Regions from separate parts of the Photobacterium sanguinicancri genome, predicted to be linked through region 2. Evidence: predicted binding sites of a transcription regulator. Region 2 holds the regulator's gene; each other region holds the start of a gene.
What was found. Region 2 encodes CRP, which controls carbon source genes, mostly activating them, when cyclic AMP is high. Its sites were predicted from a motif close to TGTGANNNNNNTCACA; they were not measured.
Positions count from the first base shown of each region.

Region 1: the regulator CRP is predicted to act here: its motif matches at 2,563-2,578, upstream of nagE (N-acetylglucosamine-specific PTS transporter subunit IIBC).
Region 3: the regulator CRP is predicted to act here: its motif matches at 3,443-3,458, upstream of dinG (ATP-dependent DNA helicase DinG).

Region 1 is NZ_AP024850.1:983,112-989,676, forward strand. Features, by position in the region: gene nagC (DNA-binding transcriptional regulator NagC) at 1-486, opposite strand, end outside; gene nagA (N-acetylglucosamine-6-phosphate deacetylase) at 490-1,626, opposite strand; gene nagB (glucosamine-6-phosphate deaminase) at 1,640-2,440, opposite strand; gene nagE (N-acetylglucosamine-specific PTS transporter subunit IIBC) at 2,695-4,185, shown strand; gene OCU87_RS04880 (hypothetical protein) at 4,310-4,444, shown strand; gene glnS (glutamine--tRNA ligase) at 4,586-6,247, shown strand; gene fur (ferric iron uptake transcriptional regulator) at 6,367-6,565, opposite strand, start outside.
Region 2 is NZ_AP024850.1:244,378-250,942, reverse strand. Features, by position in the region: gene OCU87_RS01165 (phosphoribulokinase) at 1-644, shown strand, start outside; gene OCU87_RS01160 (OsmC family protein) at 741-1,145, opposite strand; gene crp (cAMP-activated global transcriptional regulator CRP) at 1,418-2,050, shown strand; gene OCU87_RS01150 (hypothetical protein) at 2,289-2,483, shown strand; gene OCU87_RS01145 (DUF1338 domain-containing protein) at 2,614-3,411, opposite strand; gene astD (succinylglutamate-semialdehyde dehydrogenase) at 3,570-5,045, opposite strand; gene astA (arginine N-succinyltransferase) at 5,061-6,077, opposite strand; gene OCU87_RS01130 (aspartate aminotransferase family protein) at 6,289-6,565, opposite strand, start outside.
Region 3 is NZ_AP024850.1:958,536-965,100, reverse strand. Features, by position in the region: gene OCU87_RS04780 (TraR/DksA C4-type zinc finger protein) at 713-1,078, shown strand; gene OCU87_RS04775 (YccT family protein) at 1,267-1,914, opposite strand; gene OCU87_RS04770 (porin) at 2,049-3,017, opposite strand; gene dinG (ATP-dependent DNA helicase DinG) at 3,552-5,630, shown strand; gene OCU87_RS04760 (sulfite exporter TauE/SafE family protein) at 5,645-6,418, shown strand; gene OCU87_RS04755 (primosomal replication protein) at 6,459-6,565, shown strand, end outside.

The DNA of each region.
Region 1 (6,565 bases), 740 kb from region 2:
AATAATGCCTTTTTCAGGGTCGATAAGGCCCGGAAGTGTGATACCAAACGCGACTAATTCCTTCATAACAGCTTCATTATCAGCAATAAACTGATGAATGTGCTTCATTAAGCCTGAAAGTAGCGCATCTTGGGTTTCGTAATGGAATTGTGTCGCCATACCTGCGATATATTTACCGCTTAAGTCGTATAGCGTTAACTCAATTAAATCACGCCCTAGTCGGATAGCAATTGAGTGAAAAGCAGCTGACTCCGTTGTCAGCGAAATAGCACGTCGACCACCTGTCGATGCTTGTTGCGCGACCTCTTTTATAAGGCCACGCTCAAGTAACTGGCGGGTAATTTTAGTAACACTTGCGGGAGCAAGTTGACTTACGTCTGCAACCTGAATCCGTGAAATAGGGCCTTGTAAGTCGATCAGTCTATATACAGCAGCGCTGTTCAGCTGCTTTACTAGATCTACATTACCAATTTGTCCGCCTGTCATAGTTTAGTTCTGCTCGTATTCACCGTTAACAACAGTCGCCCGAACATTGAATTGACGATCAAAAATAGTCAGGTTAGCAACCATGCCTTTTTTGATGGCACCCAGTTTGTTATCCACACCAATAGCGCGTGCAGGATACAGAGTAGCCATACGAATCGCTTCGTCCAGGGCGATACCTGCATGCTCGACACTATTTGCTACTGCTTCAATCATTGTCAGTGCCGAGCCGCCAAGTGTGCCATTTTCATCAACACACTTGCCATCACGATAATATACTTTCTTACCGACAAAAATAAAGTGATCCATGTCTGCTCCTGCAGGTGCAGTTGCATCGGTGACCAGTACGAGCTTCTCACCTTTCATGCGATGCGCCATACGGATGTTGGCATAATCAACATGGAAACCATCAGCAATAATACCCGTATAGACTTCAGGTGTATCGTAAATGGCACCTACCATCCCTGGTTCACGGCCAGCGATAGGGGTCATTGCATTGAATAGGTGAGTGGCAAAAGTAATGCCAGATGCAAAGCCTCGGCGTGCTTCAACATACGTAGCATTGGTGTGGCCCGCTGAAACAACAATACCAGCTTCAACTAATTGCTCGATGTGCTCGTGCGAATTTTGTTCAGGGGCAAGAGTTACTTTCGTTACGACATCTGCGTTATCACAGATAGTTTGGATCATGTCATCATCAGAACGACGAATATGATCAACACTGTGAATGCCTTTCTTCATAACGTTTAGGTATGGACCTTCAAGGTGCAAGCCTAAAGAATGGTTATTGTATTTGCTCTGGTATTCACGTTCTGCAGCAATAGCGGCTTTCATGTCTGCATCTGATGAGGTGATCAGTGTTGGCAAAAAGCTAGTACAACCTGATTTCAGGTTCGCAAGGTGCATGGTATGAATAGTATCTGCGTTGATTTCATCGTTAAGCATTACGCCACCACAACCATTCAGTTGTAGATCGATAAAACCTGGCGTGAGTTCAGCGCCATCTAAATCAAGGGTTTTGATATCTTGAGGAAGTTCGGTAACAGGGCATACGGCATGAATGTTCACGCCGTCAATGATGACGGCGTGGTTATTCAGCACATCGCTACCGGTAAAAATGCGGCAATTGGTAAGCGCGTACATGAACAGTTCCTTATTAAAGGTTTTTGATATTTTCAGCTTCAAGTTCTTGGAAGTAGTTTACTGTCTTCACTTTTAGCTCTTGTGTTGCAGCTTCATCACAAACAATCAGTGATTTAGGGTGAAGTTGCAGTGCTGATACTGTCCACAAGTGATTTACAGAGCCTTCAACAGCAGCTTGTAGTGCTTGTGCTTTGTTGTGGCCTGTAACCAGAATCATGATTTCAGCTGAATCAAGTAGTGTACCTACACCAATCGTTAGTGCGTATTTAGGCACTTGCTCGATATCGCCATCGAAGAAACGAGAGTTAGCAATACGAGTATCTTGGGTCAATGTTTTGATGCGAGTACGAGAAGAAAGTGACGATGCTGGCTCGTTAAAAGCAATGTGACCGTCGTTACCCACGCCACCCATGAATAGGTTGATGCGTCCGTAAGACTTAATTTTGTCTTCGTAACGTTGGCATTCGGCTTCGTGGTTGTCTGTATTACCGTTAAGAAGATTGATATTTTCTTCTTGAATATCAATGTGATTGAAGAAGTTACCATACATAAAGCTACGGTATGATTCAGGGTGATCCGCTGAAATGCCAATGTATTCATCCATGTTGAAGGTAACAACATGCTTGAAACTTACTTCGCCGGCTTCATAAAGTTCAATTAAACGCTTGTAAGTGGTTAATGGCGTGCCACCAGTTGGCAGACCAAGAACAAATGGACGCTCCGCAGTTGGCTGAAATTTGTTAATAGAATCAGCGATATGGCGTGCTGACCACAAACCTACATCTTTAGCGTTATTAAGCGGGATTAGTCTCACAGTGACACCTCATTCAAGATTGATAATACGGTAAAAATATTAACGGCTTCTTGCCTTTGTTTCGAATGATAAAATAAGTTTTATGATCGAGCTAGCAAAATCGCCTAGATCTTGTCTCTGCAGGTGATAAAGATCACAAATGATGACCTTTTAATTTGCGGGGCGAAATTAATTTCTTAAACTGCAAAGGACTAAATCGGATAGCAAAATAAGTTATCTAAATTACATCTAAGAAACCATAGGGGGAACTAAGGGTGAATATTCTTGGATATTTTCAAAAAGTAGGTAAAGCATTGATGGTGCCAGTCGCCACATTGCCTGCCGCAGCAATCTTAATGGGTATTGGTTACTGGATTGACCCGGTAGCCTGGGGCGGTAACAGTGCACTAGCAGCGTTTTTGATTAAAGCTGGTGCCGCTATTATCGACAATATGTCTGTACTCTTCGCAATTGGTGTTGCGTACGGCATGTCTAAAGATAAAGACGGTGCAGCTGCACTTTCTGGTTTTGTTGGCTTCTTAGTTGTTACAACGCTGCTTTCTCCGGGCGCTGTTGCACAAATTCAAGGTATTGACCCAAGTGCAGTTCCTGCCGCGTTTGGTAAAATCAATAACCAATTCGTAGGTATCCTTGTTGGTATCACTTCTGCTGAAATCTACAACCGTTTCTCTGCTGTAGAACTTCACAAGGCATTAGCATTCTTCTCTGGTAAGCGTTTGGTTCCTATCCTAACGTCTTTCGCTGGTATCTTTATTGCTTTCGTTCTGATGTATATCTGGCCTGCTGTATACGGTGGTCTAGTAAGCTTCGGTGAAACAATTCAAGGTATGGGTGAGGTAGGTGCTGGTCTTTACGCATTCTTCAACCGTCTATTGATTCCTGTTGGTCTTCACCACGCACTTAACTCAGTATTCTGGTTCGACGTAGCGGGCATTAACGATATTCCTAACTTCCTTGGTGGCGCGAAATCTATCGCTGATGGTACGGCAACTGTAGGTGTTACAGGTATGTACCAAGCTGGTTTCTTCCCAATCATGATGTTTGGTCTACCAGGTGCTGCACTTGCGATGTACCACACAGCTAAAGCGAAGAATAAAGAAAAAGTAGCATCTATCATGATCGCTGCAGGTTTCGCATCATTCTTCACGGGTGTTACAGAGCCGCTAGAATTCGCATTCATGTTCCTAGCGCCTGCACTATACGTAGTTCACGCAGCACTTGCTGGTCTATCTGTATACATCGCTGCATCTATGCAGTGGATTGCTGGCTTCGGTTTCTCTGCAGGTTTAGTAGATATGGTTCTATCTACTCGTAACCCACTAGCAGTTAACTGGTACATGCTAATCGTACAGGGCGTTGTATTCTTCGGTCTTTACTACACTATCTTCCGCACAGTTATCGTTAAGTTCAATCTTAAGACGCCTGGTCGTGAAGATGATGATGTAGAAGAGTCTGGTGTAACTGGCTCTAAAGAAACAGGTGAACTTGCTAAGCAATACCTTAAAGCGCTTGGCGGTCACGGTAACCTAGAAAACATCGATGCTTGTATCACACGTCTACGTCTTACTCTTAAAGACAGTAGCCTTGCGAACGAAAAAACATTGAAAGCACTAGGTGCAATGGGTGTGGTTAAACTAGGTTCAAACAACCTACAAGTTATCCTTGGCCCACTAGCTGAAATCGTTGCTGGCGAAATGAAAAAAATCCCAGCATCTGAAGACCTATCTGCAGTAAAACTGCCTTAGTCTCTTCAAACAGCTAAGTAAGTGTTAATTGTTATCGGCCTCTATTTGAGGCCGATATTTTAAGTAGAAGCAGAGCTTAAAGGAGATGATTTCTGTACCCCTCATTGTCATGGTGCATTTAATAATGGCAAAGATGATGGAAGGTTCAGAAGTTATTTCGGTGACTTCCCCTTGTTTTTCAGGGGCAGGTTGTTCTCAATCCCATTGTGGACTCCTGAGTGGAATGTTGTTTATTGGTGCTAAATTGGCATTGTGGTAAAATCATGTATTGTATTAGCCCCGCTATTGCGGGGTTTTTTTATCCATATCAACAAACAATGCATACTATTTGTTGAGTCGTGAGCCATATTTATGGATCATAGAAGACTCAAAAATCCTGTAAGCACACGAGGTCTAATTGATGAGTGAATCTGAAGCTCGTCCATCAAACTTTATCCGCCAAATTATTGATGCGGATTTAGCCAGTGGCAAACATTCAAACGTCCATACCCGATTCCCGCCGGAGCCGAACGGCTACCTGCATATTGGCCATGCTAAATCTATTTGTTTGAACTTCGGTATCGCTCAGGACTACCAGGGACAATGTAATCTTCGCTTTGATGATACGAACCCTGAGAAAGAAGACATCGAGTACGTTGAGTCTATTAAGAACGATGTTAACTGGTTAGGCTTCGAGTGGAGCGGTGAGATTTGTTACTCATCTAACTACTTCGATAAGCTACACGGGTTTGCAGTTGAACTAATTAATAAAGGCTTAGCGTACGTTGATGAGCTAAGTCCAGAGCAGATGCGCGAATACCGTGGCACATTAACTGAGCCAGGTAAGCATAGCCCATACCGTGATCGTAGTGTTGACGAAAACATTGCACTGTTTGATCAAATGAAAAATGGTGAGATTGAAGAAGGCAAGATGTGTCTTCGTGCCAAGATCGATATGGCATCACCATTTATGGTAATGCGCGATCCGGTTCTTTACCGTGTTCGTTTTGCTACTCACCACCAAACTGGTGATAAGTGGTGCATCTACCCAATGTATGACTTTACGCACTGTATTTCGGATGCGTTAGAAGGCATTACGCACTCAATTTGTACGTTAGAATTCCAAGATAACCGCCGTCTATATGATTGGGTTTTGGATAACATCACAATTGAGTGTCAACCGCATCAGTACGAGTTCAGCCGCCTGAATCTTGAATACACGGTAATGTCTAAGCGTAAGCTAAACCAATTGGTTACTGATAAATTAGTATCAGGTTGGGATGACCCACGTATGCCAACTATCTCTGGCCTACGTCGTCGTGGCTTTACGTCTGCATCTATCCGTGAATTCTGTAAGCGTATTGGTGTTACTAAGCAAGATAACACGATCGAAATGAGCTCGCTTGAGTCTTGTATTCGTGATGATCTAAACACCAATGCACCACGTGCAATGGCAGTGCTTGATCCGATTAAAGTGGTTATCGAAAACTTTGGTGATACTGAAGTACTAACGGTTGCTAACCACCCGAACAATCCAGAGATGGGTGAGCGTCAGGTGCCATTTAGCCGTGAAGTTTACATCGAGCGTGATGACTTCCGTGAAGAAGCGAACAAGAAGTACAAACGTCTAGTTTTAGGCAAAGAAGTACGTCTACGTGGCGCGTATGTGATCAAAGCTGAACGTATCGAAAAAGATGCTGAAGGTAACATCACAACGATCTTCTGTACTTACGATGCTGATACGTTGGGTGTGAACCCTGCTGATGGCCGTAAAGTGAAAGGTGTAATTCACTGGGTATCCGCAGAAGCGGGTCTTCCAGCTGAATTCCGTTTATACGATCGTTTATTCACAGTGCCAAACCCGGCTGCTGCTGATGATTTTGTTGCGGTTATTAACCCTGAATCGCTAGAAGTGCAAAATGGCTTTGTTGAACCATCGTTACAAACGGCAGAAGCTGAGAAAGCATTCCAGTTTGAGCGTACAGGTTACTTCTGTGCTGACATTAAAGACTCTTCTGCAGAGAAACTTGTCTTTAACCGTACTGTTGGTTTACGTGACACTTGGGCAAAAATTGGTGATTAATCACTGGTTATAATGCACAAACAAAAAAACCAGCCTTCGGGCTGGTTTTTTTTCGTTAATTTAATGCAGTGGATTAAGTGTTGAGCTCTTAATCTTATAATTTTAGTCGCTGCAGTAAATTATTTTCGGTCGTGAAGGCTTTCGTCTTCCGCGCAGTTACCTTCCATGCAATGACCGTAGAGGTATAGGCTATGGTTGGTTAACTTCACATTAAAGCTTGAAGCAATTTGCTTCTGGCGTTCTTCAATTACATCATCAGAGAACTCAATTACTTTGCCACAATCAAGACACACTAGGTGATCATGGTGATGTTGAGTC
Region 2 (6,565 bases):
TTCCACAACTAGAGCAGTTCTTCTGCCAATATGGTGAAGACAGCACAGGTAAATTCCGCCGTTATCTCCACACCTTTGACGAAGCCGTCCCCTACAACCAAATGCCAGGTAGCTTCACCCCATGGCAAGAATTACCCGAAAATACCGACGTCTTGTTTTATGAAGGCTTGCACGGTGGGGTTGTCGATGGTGAAACCAATGTTGCACAGCATGTCGACTTACTGATTGGCATGGTGCCTATCGTCAACTTAGAGTGGATCCAAAAAATTGTGCGCGATACCCGCGATCGGGGCCATTCGCGCGAAGCCGTCATGGAATCTATCGTCCGTTCGATGGATGATTATCTTAATTACATCACGCCGCAATTTTCACGCACTCATATTAACTTTCAGCGAGTTCCTACGGTGGATACCTCGAACCCACTCAGCGCCAAAGGGATCCCAAGCTTGGATGAGAGTTTTGTCGTGATCCGCTTTCGTGGTATCAAAAATGTCGATTTCCCGTATTTACTGTCGATGATTCAGGGCTCTTTCATGTCACGCCATAACACCTTGGTTGTTCCCGGGGGAAAAATGAGCTTTGCAATGGAGTTGATTATGCGCCCGTTGATCCAACAACTGATTGATACCGGAAAAATTGGTTAACGCCTCGAATTTGGCTCCCACATTCAGCACCAACAAAAACGGAGACCGTAATGTCTCCGTTTTACGCGACTACGATAAGCTCATTTTACAATGGCTTTACGCAACAACCACCTCATACGAATGCGTTAGCTCAACGCCCTCGCCTAACATCAAACACACTGAGCAATATTTCTCGAGTGAATCAGCAACCATTTTCGCCACTAAGGCATCATCAAGATCATGACCTGTTACCACGAAGTGCAGATTCGCCGTTGTGAAAATGCGAGGGGCGGTTTCGCGACGAACAGAGGAAATTTGTGCTTCGCAGCCCGTGATTTTTTGATTGGCTGATTGGAGACCACTCACCACATCGACCGAGCTACACCCACCAGCAGCCATTAACACTAGCTCCATTGGACTGGGTGCTTTTTCACCACCATTACCGTCCATTACCACACTGTGACCGGAATTTGACTGGGCTAAAAATGTCATTCCTTCAACCCATTTCACACGTGATTGCATTGCTTTCTCCTTAGTGTTTTGGCGTCAATTCTGCATAATCTAACAACCGTGTGATCATGTGCACACTTATGAGTACAAAATGACGATTTCAGATAGATCAATATCAAGAAATGCCCACCGAAAAAAGTTAAACTCTCAATTAATTATTCAAGTGAGCTTGCAGCCCAGCGGCTGGCTTTATATTCTAGCCAGTGAACAATTCTATTGTTAAGCCCAAACTGAAATTATAGGGATGTCGTTGTTGGGCAACAAACGCAGAGGAAGTTAGTAATATGGTTCCAGGTAAACCTCAAACAGATCCAACACTAGAGTGGTTTCTTTCACATTGCCACATTCATAAGTACCCATCAAAAAGCACTTTGATTCATGCTGGTGAGAAAGCGGAAACGCTCTACTATATTGTAAAAGGCTCTGTTGCTGTTCTTATCAAGGATGAAGAAGGCAAAGAGATGATTCTTTCTTACCTAAACCAAGGTGACTTCATCGGCGAACTTGGTCTTTTCGAAGAAGGTCAAGAGCGTACAGCTTGGGTTCGTGCTAAAACACCTTGTGAAGTGGCTGAGATTTCATTTAAGAAATTCCGTCAACTAATCCAAGTAAACCCAGATATTTTGATGCGCCTATCTGCACAGATGGCGACTCGTCTTCAAGTAACAAGCCAAAAAGTGGGCGACCTTGCGTTCTTAGACGTAACAGGCCGTATTGCACAGACGCTACTAAACCTAGCAAAACAACCTGATGCAATGACTCACCCTGACGGCATGCAAATCAAAATTACTCGCCAAGAAATCGGTCAAATCGTGGGTTGTTCACGTGAAACCGTTGGTCGTATCTTGAAAATGCTTGAAGAGCAGAACCTAATTTCTGCACACGGTAAAACTATCGTGGTATACGGTACTCGTTAATCTTTTGATGACTCGATTACAGCTAATAAAAAAGCCGCTTTTGCGGCTTTTTTTGTACCTAAAATACCCAATACTCTCAGCGTATACTCAGTTATACATTTGCTAGCGCTGTCACTGATTATTCTCTTGCTAACTTCACCACCAGTGCTACATTATGCATAACAACTATCAGGCCGGTGATACTAAGAACCTCGCCTGACAATCGCCATCAGATGGCAAGTACTATGGGATTTACGATATGGATATCGAACGTTTTTCTCCGCACTGCGCAACTGCGACACCACCAACAGCGATAGCCCCACTACCAAGCACTGTTGAAATGACAGGTTTTAATGGTCAACGCCATTATCTTGAGCAGCATATCGCGCTGACGCAGATGCCACATCGCCAAAGTAATGTGCAGTGGTCCCCACCACTAGACAGCTTGCACTGATCCCACAATTACCTGTTATCAGCTCTACGGCGATTATTCTTATTGTCATGCTTTCTCAGTGCCATATTTTCTCGGCGCTATCTTTCCGAAGCGCTATCTTTCCTCAGCGCCATAGGAGCTGGGGATATCCTTAATCGCTATTTGTACTTTCAAATATCTTATCTGCAGATGCCGCTACAAACCCGGTATACAGCTCTCCATCACTTTTGGGGTAACGCTTGGCAAATTCATAGAAACCACCCGAGACCTGTTTTACGCCTTCTAAAAATGCCACTGGTACTTTATCGGCCATAGTGGAAGATTGCTCCAGCATCTCTTCGGGACTCCCCTTGACCGCCCCCCCTGACATATTGATAGCAAAGCCATTATGCTCCAGCAGATGATTCACCTCTGCGACTTCGGTAAATTGCTCAAGTTGATTAATACTGACCGTGAAATGATTAGCACCAAACCCATGCGCAGCTAACCAACCCGCGTATTCGCTTTCCGCGGCAAGCATTTCATAGGTTGCCAAATCAATATCCCACAAACGGCCGCCGTATAAAAAAGCGGGATCTTTCATCGCCATCTCTGGCACTTGTTTCACTAAGTCACGAACCGCTTGCTGCAACAGTGATGAACACTGCCCGACTAATAGTTCACTGATGAACACTTTTGGTGCGGCTGGATTAGGGTGCTCAAAGTGCTCGGCATACAGCTTTTTGCCCTCAAAATGGTAGGTGCCACAAGGCTGGTAGCCAATCGCAATAAATGGTGCTGCCAACACATCTAATCCTACCTTAGGCAGATTGAAGGTACGCAACGCAATATGATCATTCAATAAAGGCTCATCTTCCGTTAGCAAAGTATGCACTTGATCGGCTGATGGACACAGGCGCTGAATATAGTCTTGCCACAGATTGTCAAAAAGTTGCTCTACTCTTTCCATGTTGAGATGCTCCCCGTTAATTGATAGTTGTCACAATGCCCTGATCCGACCTAATCAGTATGGCACTTATTGGCTATTTATCTTGTTACTGAGTGGTAGCGTTACAGTGTGTGGTGGTATTCATAAAAATGGGCACCATTTGGTGCCCACTCGTACATTTATAGCGTAATGCCCGGTGATAACTGAGTGGGTAGCTCCGCTTGTTCACCTTCCATCGATGCCATAGGGTAAGCACAATAGTCAGCGGCATAGTAAGCACTTGGGCGTAAGTTACCGGATGCACCCGGCCCACCAAATGGCGCATCACCGCTCGCGCCCGTCAACTGGCGGTTACGGTTTACAATGCCGGCACGAATATGATCAATAAAATATTGCCATTCCGCATCGTCGGTTGAGATCAAGCCCGCCGATAACCCATAGCGGGTATTATTAGCCAAAGTAACCGCTTGAGCTAAATCGTCGTAGCGCACCACCTGTAGCAGCGGACCAAAGTATTCTTCATCAGGTAACTCAGCAATGGCGCTCACTTCAATGATTGCTGGTGAGACAATCGCCCCTTGGCCACGTTTGGCTTCTAGTAAGACGTTCCCACCAAGGCTAATAAGGTTAGCTTGTGCAGCAATAATGCCATCAGCGGCCTGCTTAGAGATTTGTGGCCCCATAAATGGCTGAGGATCAGCAAATGGGCCATCAATGCGTAACTGTGCTGTTGCTTCTACCAAGCGTTTGACGATGGCATCACCCACTTCACCGTTCGGTAAATACAAGCGACGGGCACAAGTACAACGCTGGCCTGCACTAATGAACGCCGATTGAATAATGGTGTATACGGTTGCTTCAACCTCACCATGGGCGTTCGAGATCACCATCGGATTATTGCCACCCATTTCAAGTGCCAACATTTTACCAGGCTGCCCAGCAAACTGCCGATGAAGGATATGACCTGTATTGGCACTGCCCGTGAACAGCAAGCCATCGATACCCGTCGAACTGGCAAGGGCTTCTCCTGTCGGGCGCGAACCTTGGACTAAGTTAATCACACCAGCAGGTAAGCCTGCTTGTTGCCAGAGTTTCATTGCCACTTCGGCCGTTTTGGGTGTTAGCTCCGACGGCTTAAATACCACGGTATTGCCCGCCAATAATGCAGGAACAATATGGCCATTCGGTAAATGTCCAGGGAAGTTATACGGACCAAAGACCGCCATCACACCGAGTGGACGATGGCGCAGCACAGCCGTTGTCGCCCCTGCCACTTCTTTTTCTTTGTGACCAGTACGCTCATGGTAAGCACGCAATGAAAGCGCAATCTTACCGACCATAGCCCCCGCCTCGGTGCGGGTTTCCCACAAAGGTTTACCCGTTTCTTCCGCTATGGTGGTGGCAATATCTTCGCTGTGCTCTTTTAGCAACTCAGCGTACTTTTCAACAATCGCCTGACGCTCCTCAAGCGAGGTATGACGCCAGCTTAATAAGGCTTCACGAGCACTTTTCACCGCATGTTCAACTTGATCTGCAGTGGCTGCTTGTCCTTGCCAAATCACCTCAGAACTAAATGGGTTTAACGAATGAAAAGACTCACCAAGACCTGCGACCCACTTTCCTGCAATCCAATTTACTGCGAATGATTGTGTCATGATATTCCCCTTATCCTATTGTCCCATCAAGCGAACCATATCGCCTTGCTGTAGCTGTAATGCTGTTGCCATCGCAGGTGAAATAATCGCGATATTACGCTCACCATCTACCGCTACTTTTCCTACCGTGGCGCGAAAGTTTTCAAACGAGGTATTACTGATCAAATAATCGTGCGAACTACTGTGTTCGCCAATTTCGACACGGCAACGCAAAGAGTGACGCACCGACTCAATATTACGGACCTCACACTCCACCATAGGGCCAGCATCAAAGATGTTGACGTAACCACGGCAGGTAAAGCCCTCTTGCTCCAATAAACGCAATGCGGGGGCGGTATTGTCATGTACCTGACCAATCACCGCCTGCGCTTCTTCACTGAGCAAATTGACGTAAATCGGCAGCTTCGGCATTAAGTCGGCAATAAAGCCTTTGGCGCCAATCCCCGTTAGGTAATCGGCATGGGTAAAATCAATCGAGAAGAAATGCTCTTTCAGCCACTCCCAAAATGGTGAGTGACCGTCTTCATCTGACACGCCACGCATTTCGGCAATCACTGTCGGTGAAAATCGATGGCTATGTTCAGCCATCATCAAAAAACGCGCTTTAGACAGCAAACGACCATTCAGGCCTTTACGCCACTCAGGACGCAAAAATAACGTACACAGCTCACTATTGCCGGTGTAGTTATTACCAAAAGTCAGTAACTTCACCACATTGTGAACATCAAGGCGACGTGACGCATGCACCACAGTACTCAAGTGATACGTATAAAAAGGGGTATCTAAACCAATGGCAGCTTCTATCCCAGTAGTACCTGCCACTTCACCCGTGTCAGTATCTTCAGCCACCATCAAGTAGCCTTCGGTACCAATTTCCGTTACTTCTTTCGCAAAACTCTCTTCTGAGTGGGCAATACGATTACGAAGCATGCCTTCGTTGACAGGCAGTGAAGTAAAACCATGACCAGATTCTTCCGCGCAGCGCATAAGCGCCGGGTAATCTGTTGCAGTAATAGGACGAATAACCAGCATCGAACTCCCTCCTGATGCAGGTAGCGATCATGTCGCTAACTAAGTGTGGAAATAACTTCGCCAGTGTAGGGGGCGAAAAGTTACAGCGATCAAGCTCCTGCCAATGCTGTAGTCAGTTATAAACGGGCCAGCCGTTATGCTCTCGCGCTGCGAGAGAGAAAAGACGTGTAATGCATGAGCATTACACGTGGTGTTACTGTGACATAAAAAATTACGCGTTATAGAGTTTGGCGATTGCCGCTTCTAAACGCGCTAAGCCTAGATCAACATCTTCTTTGCTTATCACTAACGACGGCGTAAAGCGCACCACATTAGTACCCGCGACAAGCACCATCAAACCTTCATCAATAGCCGCTAACAGAACATCACGCGCACGGCCTTGCCATTCATCGTTTAAAGCAGCGCCCAGTAATAGTCCCTTGCCACGCACTTCAGCAAAAATTGGGTATTTAGCATTAATGACAGCAATACCATCACGGAACCATTGC
Region 3 (6,565 bases), 710 kb from region 2:
AAGCACCTGAAATTTGAGCGATATGATTCTATCGTATTCTTAGTATAACAAGAGCAAGAATTAAGCTGTTCTCTCGAATAATCTGTATCAAAATGCGACTAGAAAGCGCGTTTATAAAAGCTATTCATCAGTAACACCATTCGTCGCTATAAACAGTTAAGTATGAAATAGTTAACTCTAAATCCAATCTAAAAAAACCAAAAAAGAATATCCATCATAGTCAATACCATGATGGATATAACGCTTCAATGCCTGACGACAAAACCGTTATTCTACTAGCGGGCAATAATATCGAGCAGTGTCAAACTAGCGGGTAATGTTGGCAATAATAGAGCAACAATTAAGCCAATAAAATACAACGCGTTGTAGGGTTCTTTATATCCATATTCCATCTTAATTTCCTTTATATATTCCTTTCTATGATAGAAAACGGCGAAAACACAGCATCATAGATAATGACGCACATATATTCGCTTCATATGAGCTGAATTTACCAAATCCAACCTCGCACAATGTGATGAGGCTGGCGCATCTCTATGGATGTTTATCGCGGTAACACTATATAAGAGGACATCACCGACAAAAACCAACTGAAAGTAGGGATATATATGATCTTCACTATAAAGATTTATAATGGTTTGATTCAAATCAGGATAATGAATCTAGAGAGATTTAGACTAAAAAGACGATAAAACAAAAAGAATAAAAGATTATGGCTACCCCAGAGAGAATAGATGATGTGCTTCAACATAATTTAGAAGCTCAATACGAAACCTTGGCTGCATCACTCAGACATGAAGTCATATCAAATGCACTGATTTCAAACCTAACCGCAATGAAAAAGTTAGAGTTGAATGAACTAATAAAAATGGCGAAGTCATCTTACATCCCAACGTTATTAGATCTTGCGGCTAAAATAGAAAAAGTGGATGCCGCGGTATGCACCTTAACTTTAGGTATGTATGGCCTATGTGCCGATTGCGAGGAAGAAATTGAAGCCGACGATCTTTTGAAAGATCCCGCTCAGCCACGTTGCCGTGCATGTCGCGAGCATAGCAGATACCACCATGATGACTAGCTTGAAAAACGCCGCTAGTGCGGACTTGTAAGCATGATGAATGCATCGGATCTGATGATGCTATTCTAAGTACGCTAAAAGTGAACGTTCACAAAAGGTATCGTCAAGCTGCACTTTACTCATAAATGCAGCTTATACGCATGCTTTAAACACTCGATAGCTGTGGCATATACCACAGATTATGACGCTTACTTAAACTCTTGCTCTGCCATCCAAATCTTGAAGGCCTTCTTCTCTTTTGTTGATGCTTTGGTATACCACAATTTAAGCTGGGCTAATGAGTCACCTGTAATCGTGACTTCACCTGCATCGTTAACCACAACTGCTGCTTTCGTCATATCTGTTAGCTTACCTTGCTCTAAAGCAATACCTTTTTCTTGGTTATAGCTAGCCACTAATTCCTCGATGTCCGAGTAAGGAATAAAACCGCCACTACCAGGTAGTACTTCCGCTTGATACGGCAAAGCTGTACTACCGACAGTTACATTCCACTTGGGCGCATCACCACGAAATTCAGTTTCAGCAGCGCGGTAATTATTGGCTGCTTCAGGGAAGCGAATAACCACATCATCAGTACTGTCAAAACTCATAATAAAAGGTTTAGTACTGAAAAGTTCCGTTTGGGTGCCGCGACGTAGCATTTTCTCACCACGAATAACCACCTGATTTTTGCCTTCGGCTATGTTGTAAGTATTGTCGGCAATGGCATTATCACTGTTTACTGCAACACCGTTGATTGCCATAACAGACAGACCATATTCCGTTTCTAAGGTGTTTGCTTGTGCCGTCGCGGCAAGCAGCATACCTAAGGCTAAGCTAACAATCGTTTTTTTCATTACCTTTACTCCTTCAAAGCGTCAAAATACCAAACTAACTAACCGTTACCCTCGACTATAAACGAAAAAAGCCGCCCGAAGGCAGCTTTTACATATAGGGGGAAATATTAGTTCCTAATTCGCTAAAAGCGTTATTAGAATTTAACTTCCATACCAACTACGTAACCGAAGTCGCTATCTGCTTCTAGGTCTTCGTAACTAACTTCAACGTATGCACGAGTGTTAGCAGTTAGTTGGTGAGCAACGTTACCGTAGAAGTTAGTTGCGTCTTGAGATTTAGCATCGCCAGAGTTCTGTGCGTAGCCTAGACCGAATGTGTTCTTACCCATAGTGTAAGAACCAGCAAGTTCCCAAGTTTGGATATCGCTGTTTTTGTCAGCACCGTTATCAGATTGGCCGTATAGTGCACCAACGTAGATAGGACCAGCAGCGTAAACGAACTCTAGATCCCATGCAGTTTGTTCTGCAACAGTTTGTTCGTTTTTGTAGTCAGCGTAGTAAGCGCGTGCTTCGAAATCACCAAATGGAACACCAGCAGCAACTTCTAGTAGCTCTTCGCCTTTTTTACCGTTTGTTTCTTGAGCGATGTTGTAACCAGCACCTGCCCAGAATTTCTCGCCAGAGAAACGGTATTTGATGTACTGATCCATGTCAGTATCTTCGTAGTTAACACCAGCTGTGTCTTTCAGCTCGATGTCAACACCAACACCAGCATCATCGATGATAGCTAGTTGGCGACCGAAAGTAAGCTCACCAAATGCACCACCTAGACCAACGTACAGGCCGTCATTTTTAACGTCACCAATGCTTGCGCCGTCTTTTTGGTTATCTTTGCTTTCGCCGATAGCTAGTTCGATAGCACCTAGAGCGTATAGGTTAGCGTTAACTTCGTGTTGAACGCGTAGTGCTAGGTCACCATCATCAATGCGGATTGATGCGTCTTTTTTTGCGATGTTATCTTCTGCACGAAGGATGTACTGAACTTCAGCAGCACCAGACATAGTAACTTGTGTACCATCTTGGTCGTATAGAGATACTGCTGCAGAAGCAGAACCTGCTACTAGAAGTGCTGGAACTGTAAGTGCTAAAAGAGTCTTTTTCATGAGATCCACTGCCTTTTCTTATTTGGAATGGAATTCCTATTTCCAGAATTCCTTTTCTATTATGTTTTTTTAGAGGACTACCCGGTTAATACCAAAAGAATAATCATCTAAAGCAATCTGATTGCGTGGCTATCCTGACAGAGTTTTCGCCTAAGTGTCAAATAGTTCAAAAAATTAATCAAAAAATATTTATCCCCTACTTTTCAATGAGTTAACATAGAAAGCAAAAAAGACAAATAGCAAAAAAGTCACAAAACAGCTGGTATATAGTTTTTTACAAAGACAAAATAACAACACAAAAAACTGCAAAAAATGAAAAACCAACTAACATCCAGTTACTTATATTATAAAACACTGCTTTTTTAGTTAAGTTAGTGTTTTGTCGACAACCTCACTACCCATTCATGTTGAGTTCAGTTTATTTTCGTGACCAAAATCTCATTTAGATTCAAAGTTGTTCAATTTATTTGCCCCCGCTCACATTCAGATGTTCGTGTTATAATCAATGCCCTTGTCATTTAACACGTTGCAGTTATGTTACACAGCCAAATAAAAAGCGATATCAAGCAATGCTATGAGAACCTTGGAAACCAGCTTGATAACTTCCGACCAAGGCGTGCTCAAAACTACCTAGTTGCAGAAATAGCCAAAACACTAGCGGGTGAATACCATAAAAAGAACAGAATGTTGGTCGCTGAAGCTGGGACAGGTATCGGTAAATCACTGGCTTATCTGATTGCAGGTATCCCTTTTGCGCTGTTTAACAATAAAAAACTGCTCATTTCAACCGCAACAGTCGCATTGCAAGAGCAACTTATTGATAAAGACCTACCCTTGTTTAACCGCATCTACCCTAAAGAATTCAGCTTTATTCTTGCCAAAGGGCGTCAACGCTATTGTTGTGGCCATAAATTAGCGGCGTCATGCGATGGAACGAGCGATGATCAGATGAGTTTTTGGCAAGAAAAACCTAAAAAGTCTGATTTAGAACTTTTGACTCGCATGAAAAAAGCCTATGAATCAGGGAAGTGGGATGGTGACCGTGACGGCTGGCCAAAACAGATACCTGACCGTGTATGGCAACAAATTGTGGCAGATAAGCACAGCTGTCACGCAGGTTTACCTAAACATCGCCAATGCCCTTTTGCTAAGGCACGCGAACATTTAGATAAAGCCGATGTCATTATTGCAAACCATGCGCTCTTAATGGCTGACATTGAGTTAGGTGGTGGCATTATTCTGCCTGAACCGGAGCAAACCATTTATGTAATAGATGAAGCCCATCACTTACCACAAGTGGCACGTGACTTTTCATCTGCCGCTGCAAGCTTAAAAGGCGCGACTAATTGGTTAGAAAAGCTCAATCAATCTGTCGGGAAACTCGCTGAGCTAGCTGACTACAGTAAAGCAGGTCGCTTCCAGTCACCCTTACAAGAAAATATTCAGCATCTAATTCCAACCTTGCGCCAAATAGCAGCAAATATCGATCCGAGCCATTTTAGCAAAGATGGAATCTATCGCTTTGAACACGGTGAGCTTCCTGCTTGGTTACAAGAAGAAGCAAAAGGCTGTAAAGATGCCAGTAAGAAGGCACTACAAGCGTTAGGCAAATTACATGACTTAATTTCTGAGCGATTAAAAGATAATGAAATTGCAGCACGTCAAGGTGAACCCGCTTTAGCTGAGTCTGGCTTTTACCTGCAACGTCTAGAAAATCTTGAAAAGGTATGGGCGCTAATGGCGCAGCCTTGTAATAAGAAAGGTGCCCCTCTTGCACGGTGGATTGAAAAAAGCGGTGATCGTGAAGATGATTATATTATCGAGGTTTCACCACTCGAAGTGGGTTACCGCTTAGACCAACTATTATGGAGTCGTGCCGCGGGGTCTATTTTAGTTTCAGCAACCTTGCGCGCACTTAACCAGTTTACCTATTTTTGTCGCCAAGCCGGTATTTCTGAATCAGATGGTGTGAAATTCCTAGCCCTTGCATCTCCGTTTGATTACCAAAACAACGCGCGTTTAGTGATCCCTGCATTACCTTTAGAACCACAAGCTGATAAATTCACCGAGCTATTGATTGAAACCTTACCTGAATATTTGGAAGGCGAAACCGCGAGCTTGGTGTTGTTTTCTTCTTATTGGCAGATGAATAAAGTCGCGGAAAGCTTGCAGCCTATCGCCAAGAAAAATAAATGGCAATTACTCGTTCAAGGTGATGAAGCGCGACACGCCATTCTAAAAAAACATAAAGAAAACTGTAAAAATCAGGTTCCGAGCATTTTATTTGGTACTGGCAGCTTCTCTGAAGGGCTTGATTTACCTGGTGATTTACTTAAAAACTTGATCATCACTAAAATTCCATTTGCCGTGCCGACTTCACCAGTTGAAGAAGCACACGCGGAATACATCGAAAGCCGAGGTGGGAACCCGTTCTTACAGATTTCTGTACCAGAAGCGAGTAAAAAACTGATTCAATCTGCTGGGCGTTTACTGCGAAAAGAAGAAGATTCTGGTAGAGTAGTTTTGCTCGACCGACGCGTAATTTCACGCCGTTATGGCAAAGCATTATTAGACTCATTACCACCGTTTAAGCGGATTATCGAACATAAATAAATAGAATTGCCATAATGATAGAAATGATTGAACCGACCACGCTCATAATACTTGGGCTTGTGGCATTTTTAGCTGGATTTATCGATGCCGTTGCAGGTGGCGGCGGTATGCTTACCGTTCCAGCACTTTTGTCTTTAGGGCTTCCGCCCCATATTGCCCTTGGCACCAACAAATTAGCAGCGACATTTGCCTCTTCAACTGCGGCATGGACTTATTATCGTAAACAGCTCTTTTCACCGCACTTCTGGCAGTTATCGTTTATAGCCACCTTGGTAGGTGCTATCGGCGGTACTCTAATCGTCGACATAATTAGTACTGAATGGCTAGAAAAAGCCCTTCCGTTAATCATTTTAGCTGCCGCCGGTTATACCATTTGGCACCCTCAGCCTAAAGGAGAGCAGCGTCAACTGCCCACTGACGATCAGAAACTAAAGAAAAAGCAATGGTTACAAGGTGGGATCTTAGGGTTTTATGATGGCGTCGCTGGCCCCGGTACTGGTGCATTTTGGACCGTTTCCAGTATGGCATTATACCGGTTAGATATTCTGCTTGCTTCTGGCTTAGCCAAAGCCATGAATTTCACCAGTAATATTACCTCTCTGATTACCTTTGCCATTTTAGGACATATTAATGTCGCGCTAGGATTAACAATGGGCGTATGTTTAATGATGGGCGCCTATATAGGTGCACATTCAGCAATACGTTTTGGGGCAAAGTTTATCCGTCCTGTCTTTGTGACGGTGGTTGTTATTCTTGCCGGTAAGCTGGCTTGGCAGGCTTGGTTCTAATATATAAATCAGATCACAACGAAGGTTTAGAGCAGTCAGTATGTTTGATGTAACCAGATTAAAAGCACACGTTGATCAATTATTAAAAGACGCTGCTGCGGTTGATCGCCAGCGTGGTGAAGCATTTCGCCCTTTGTTTGATGAACA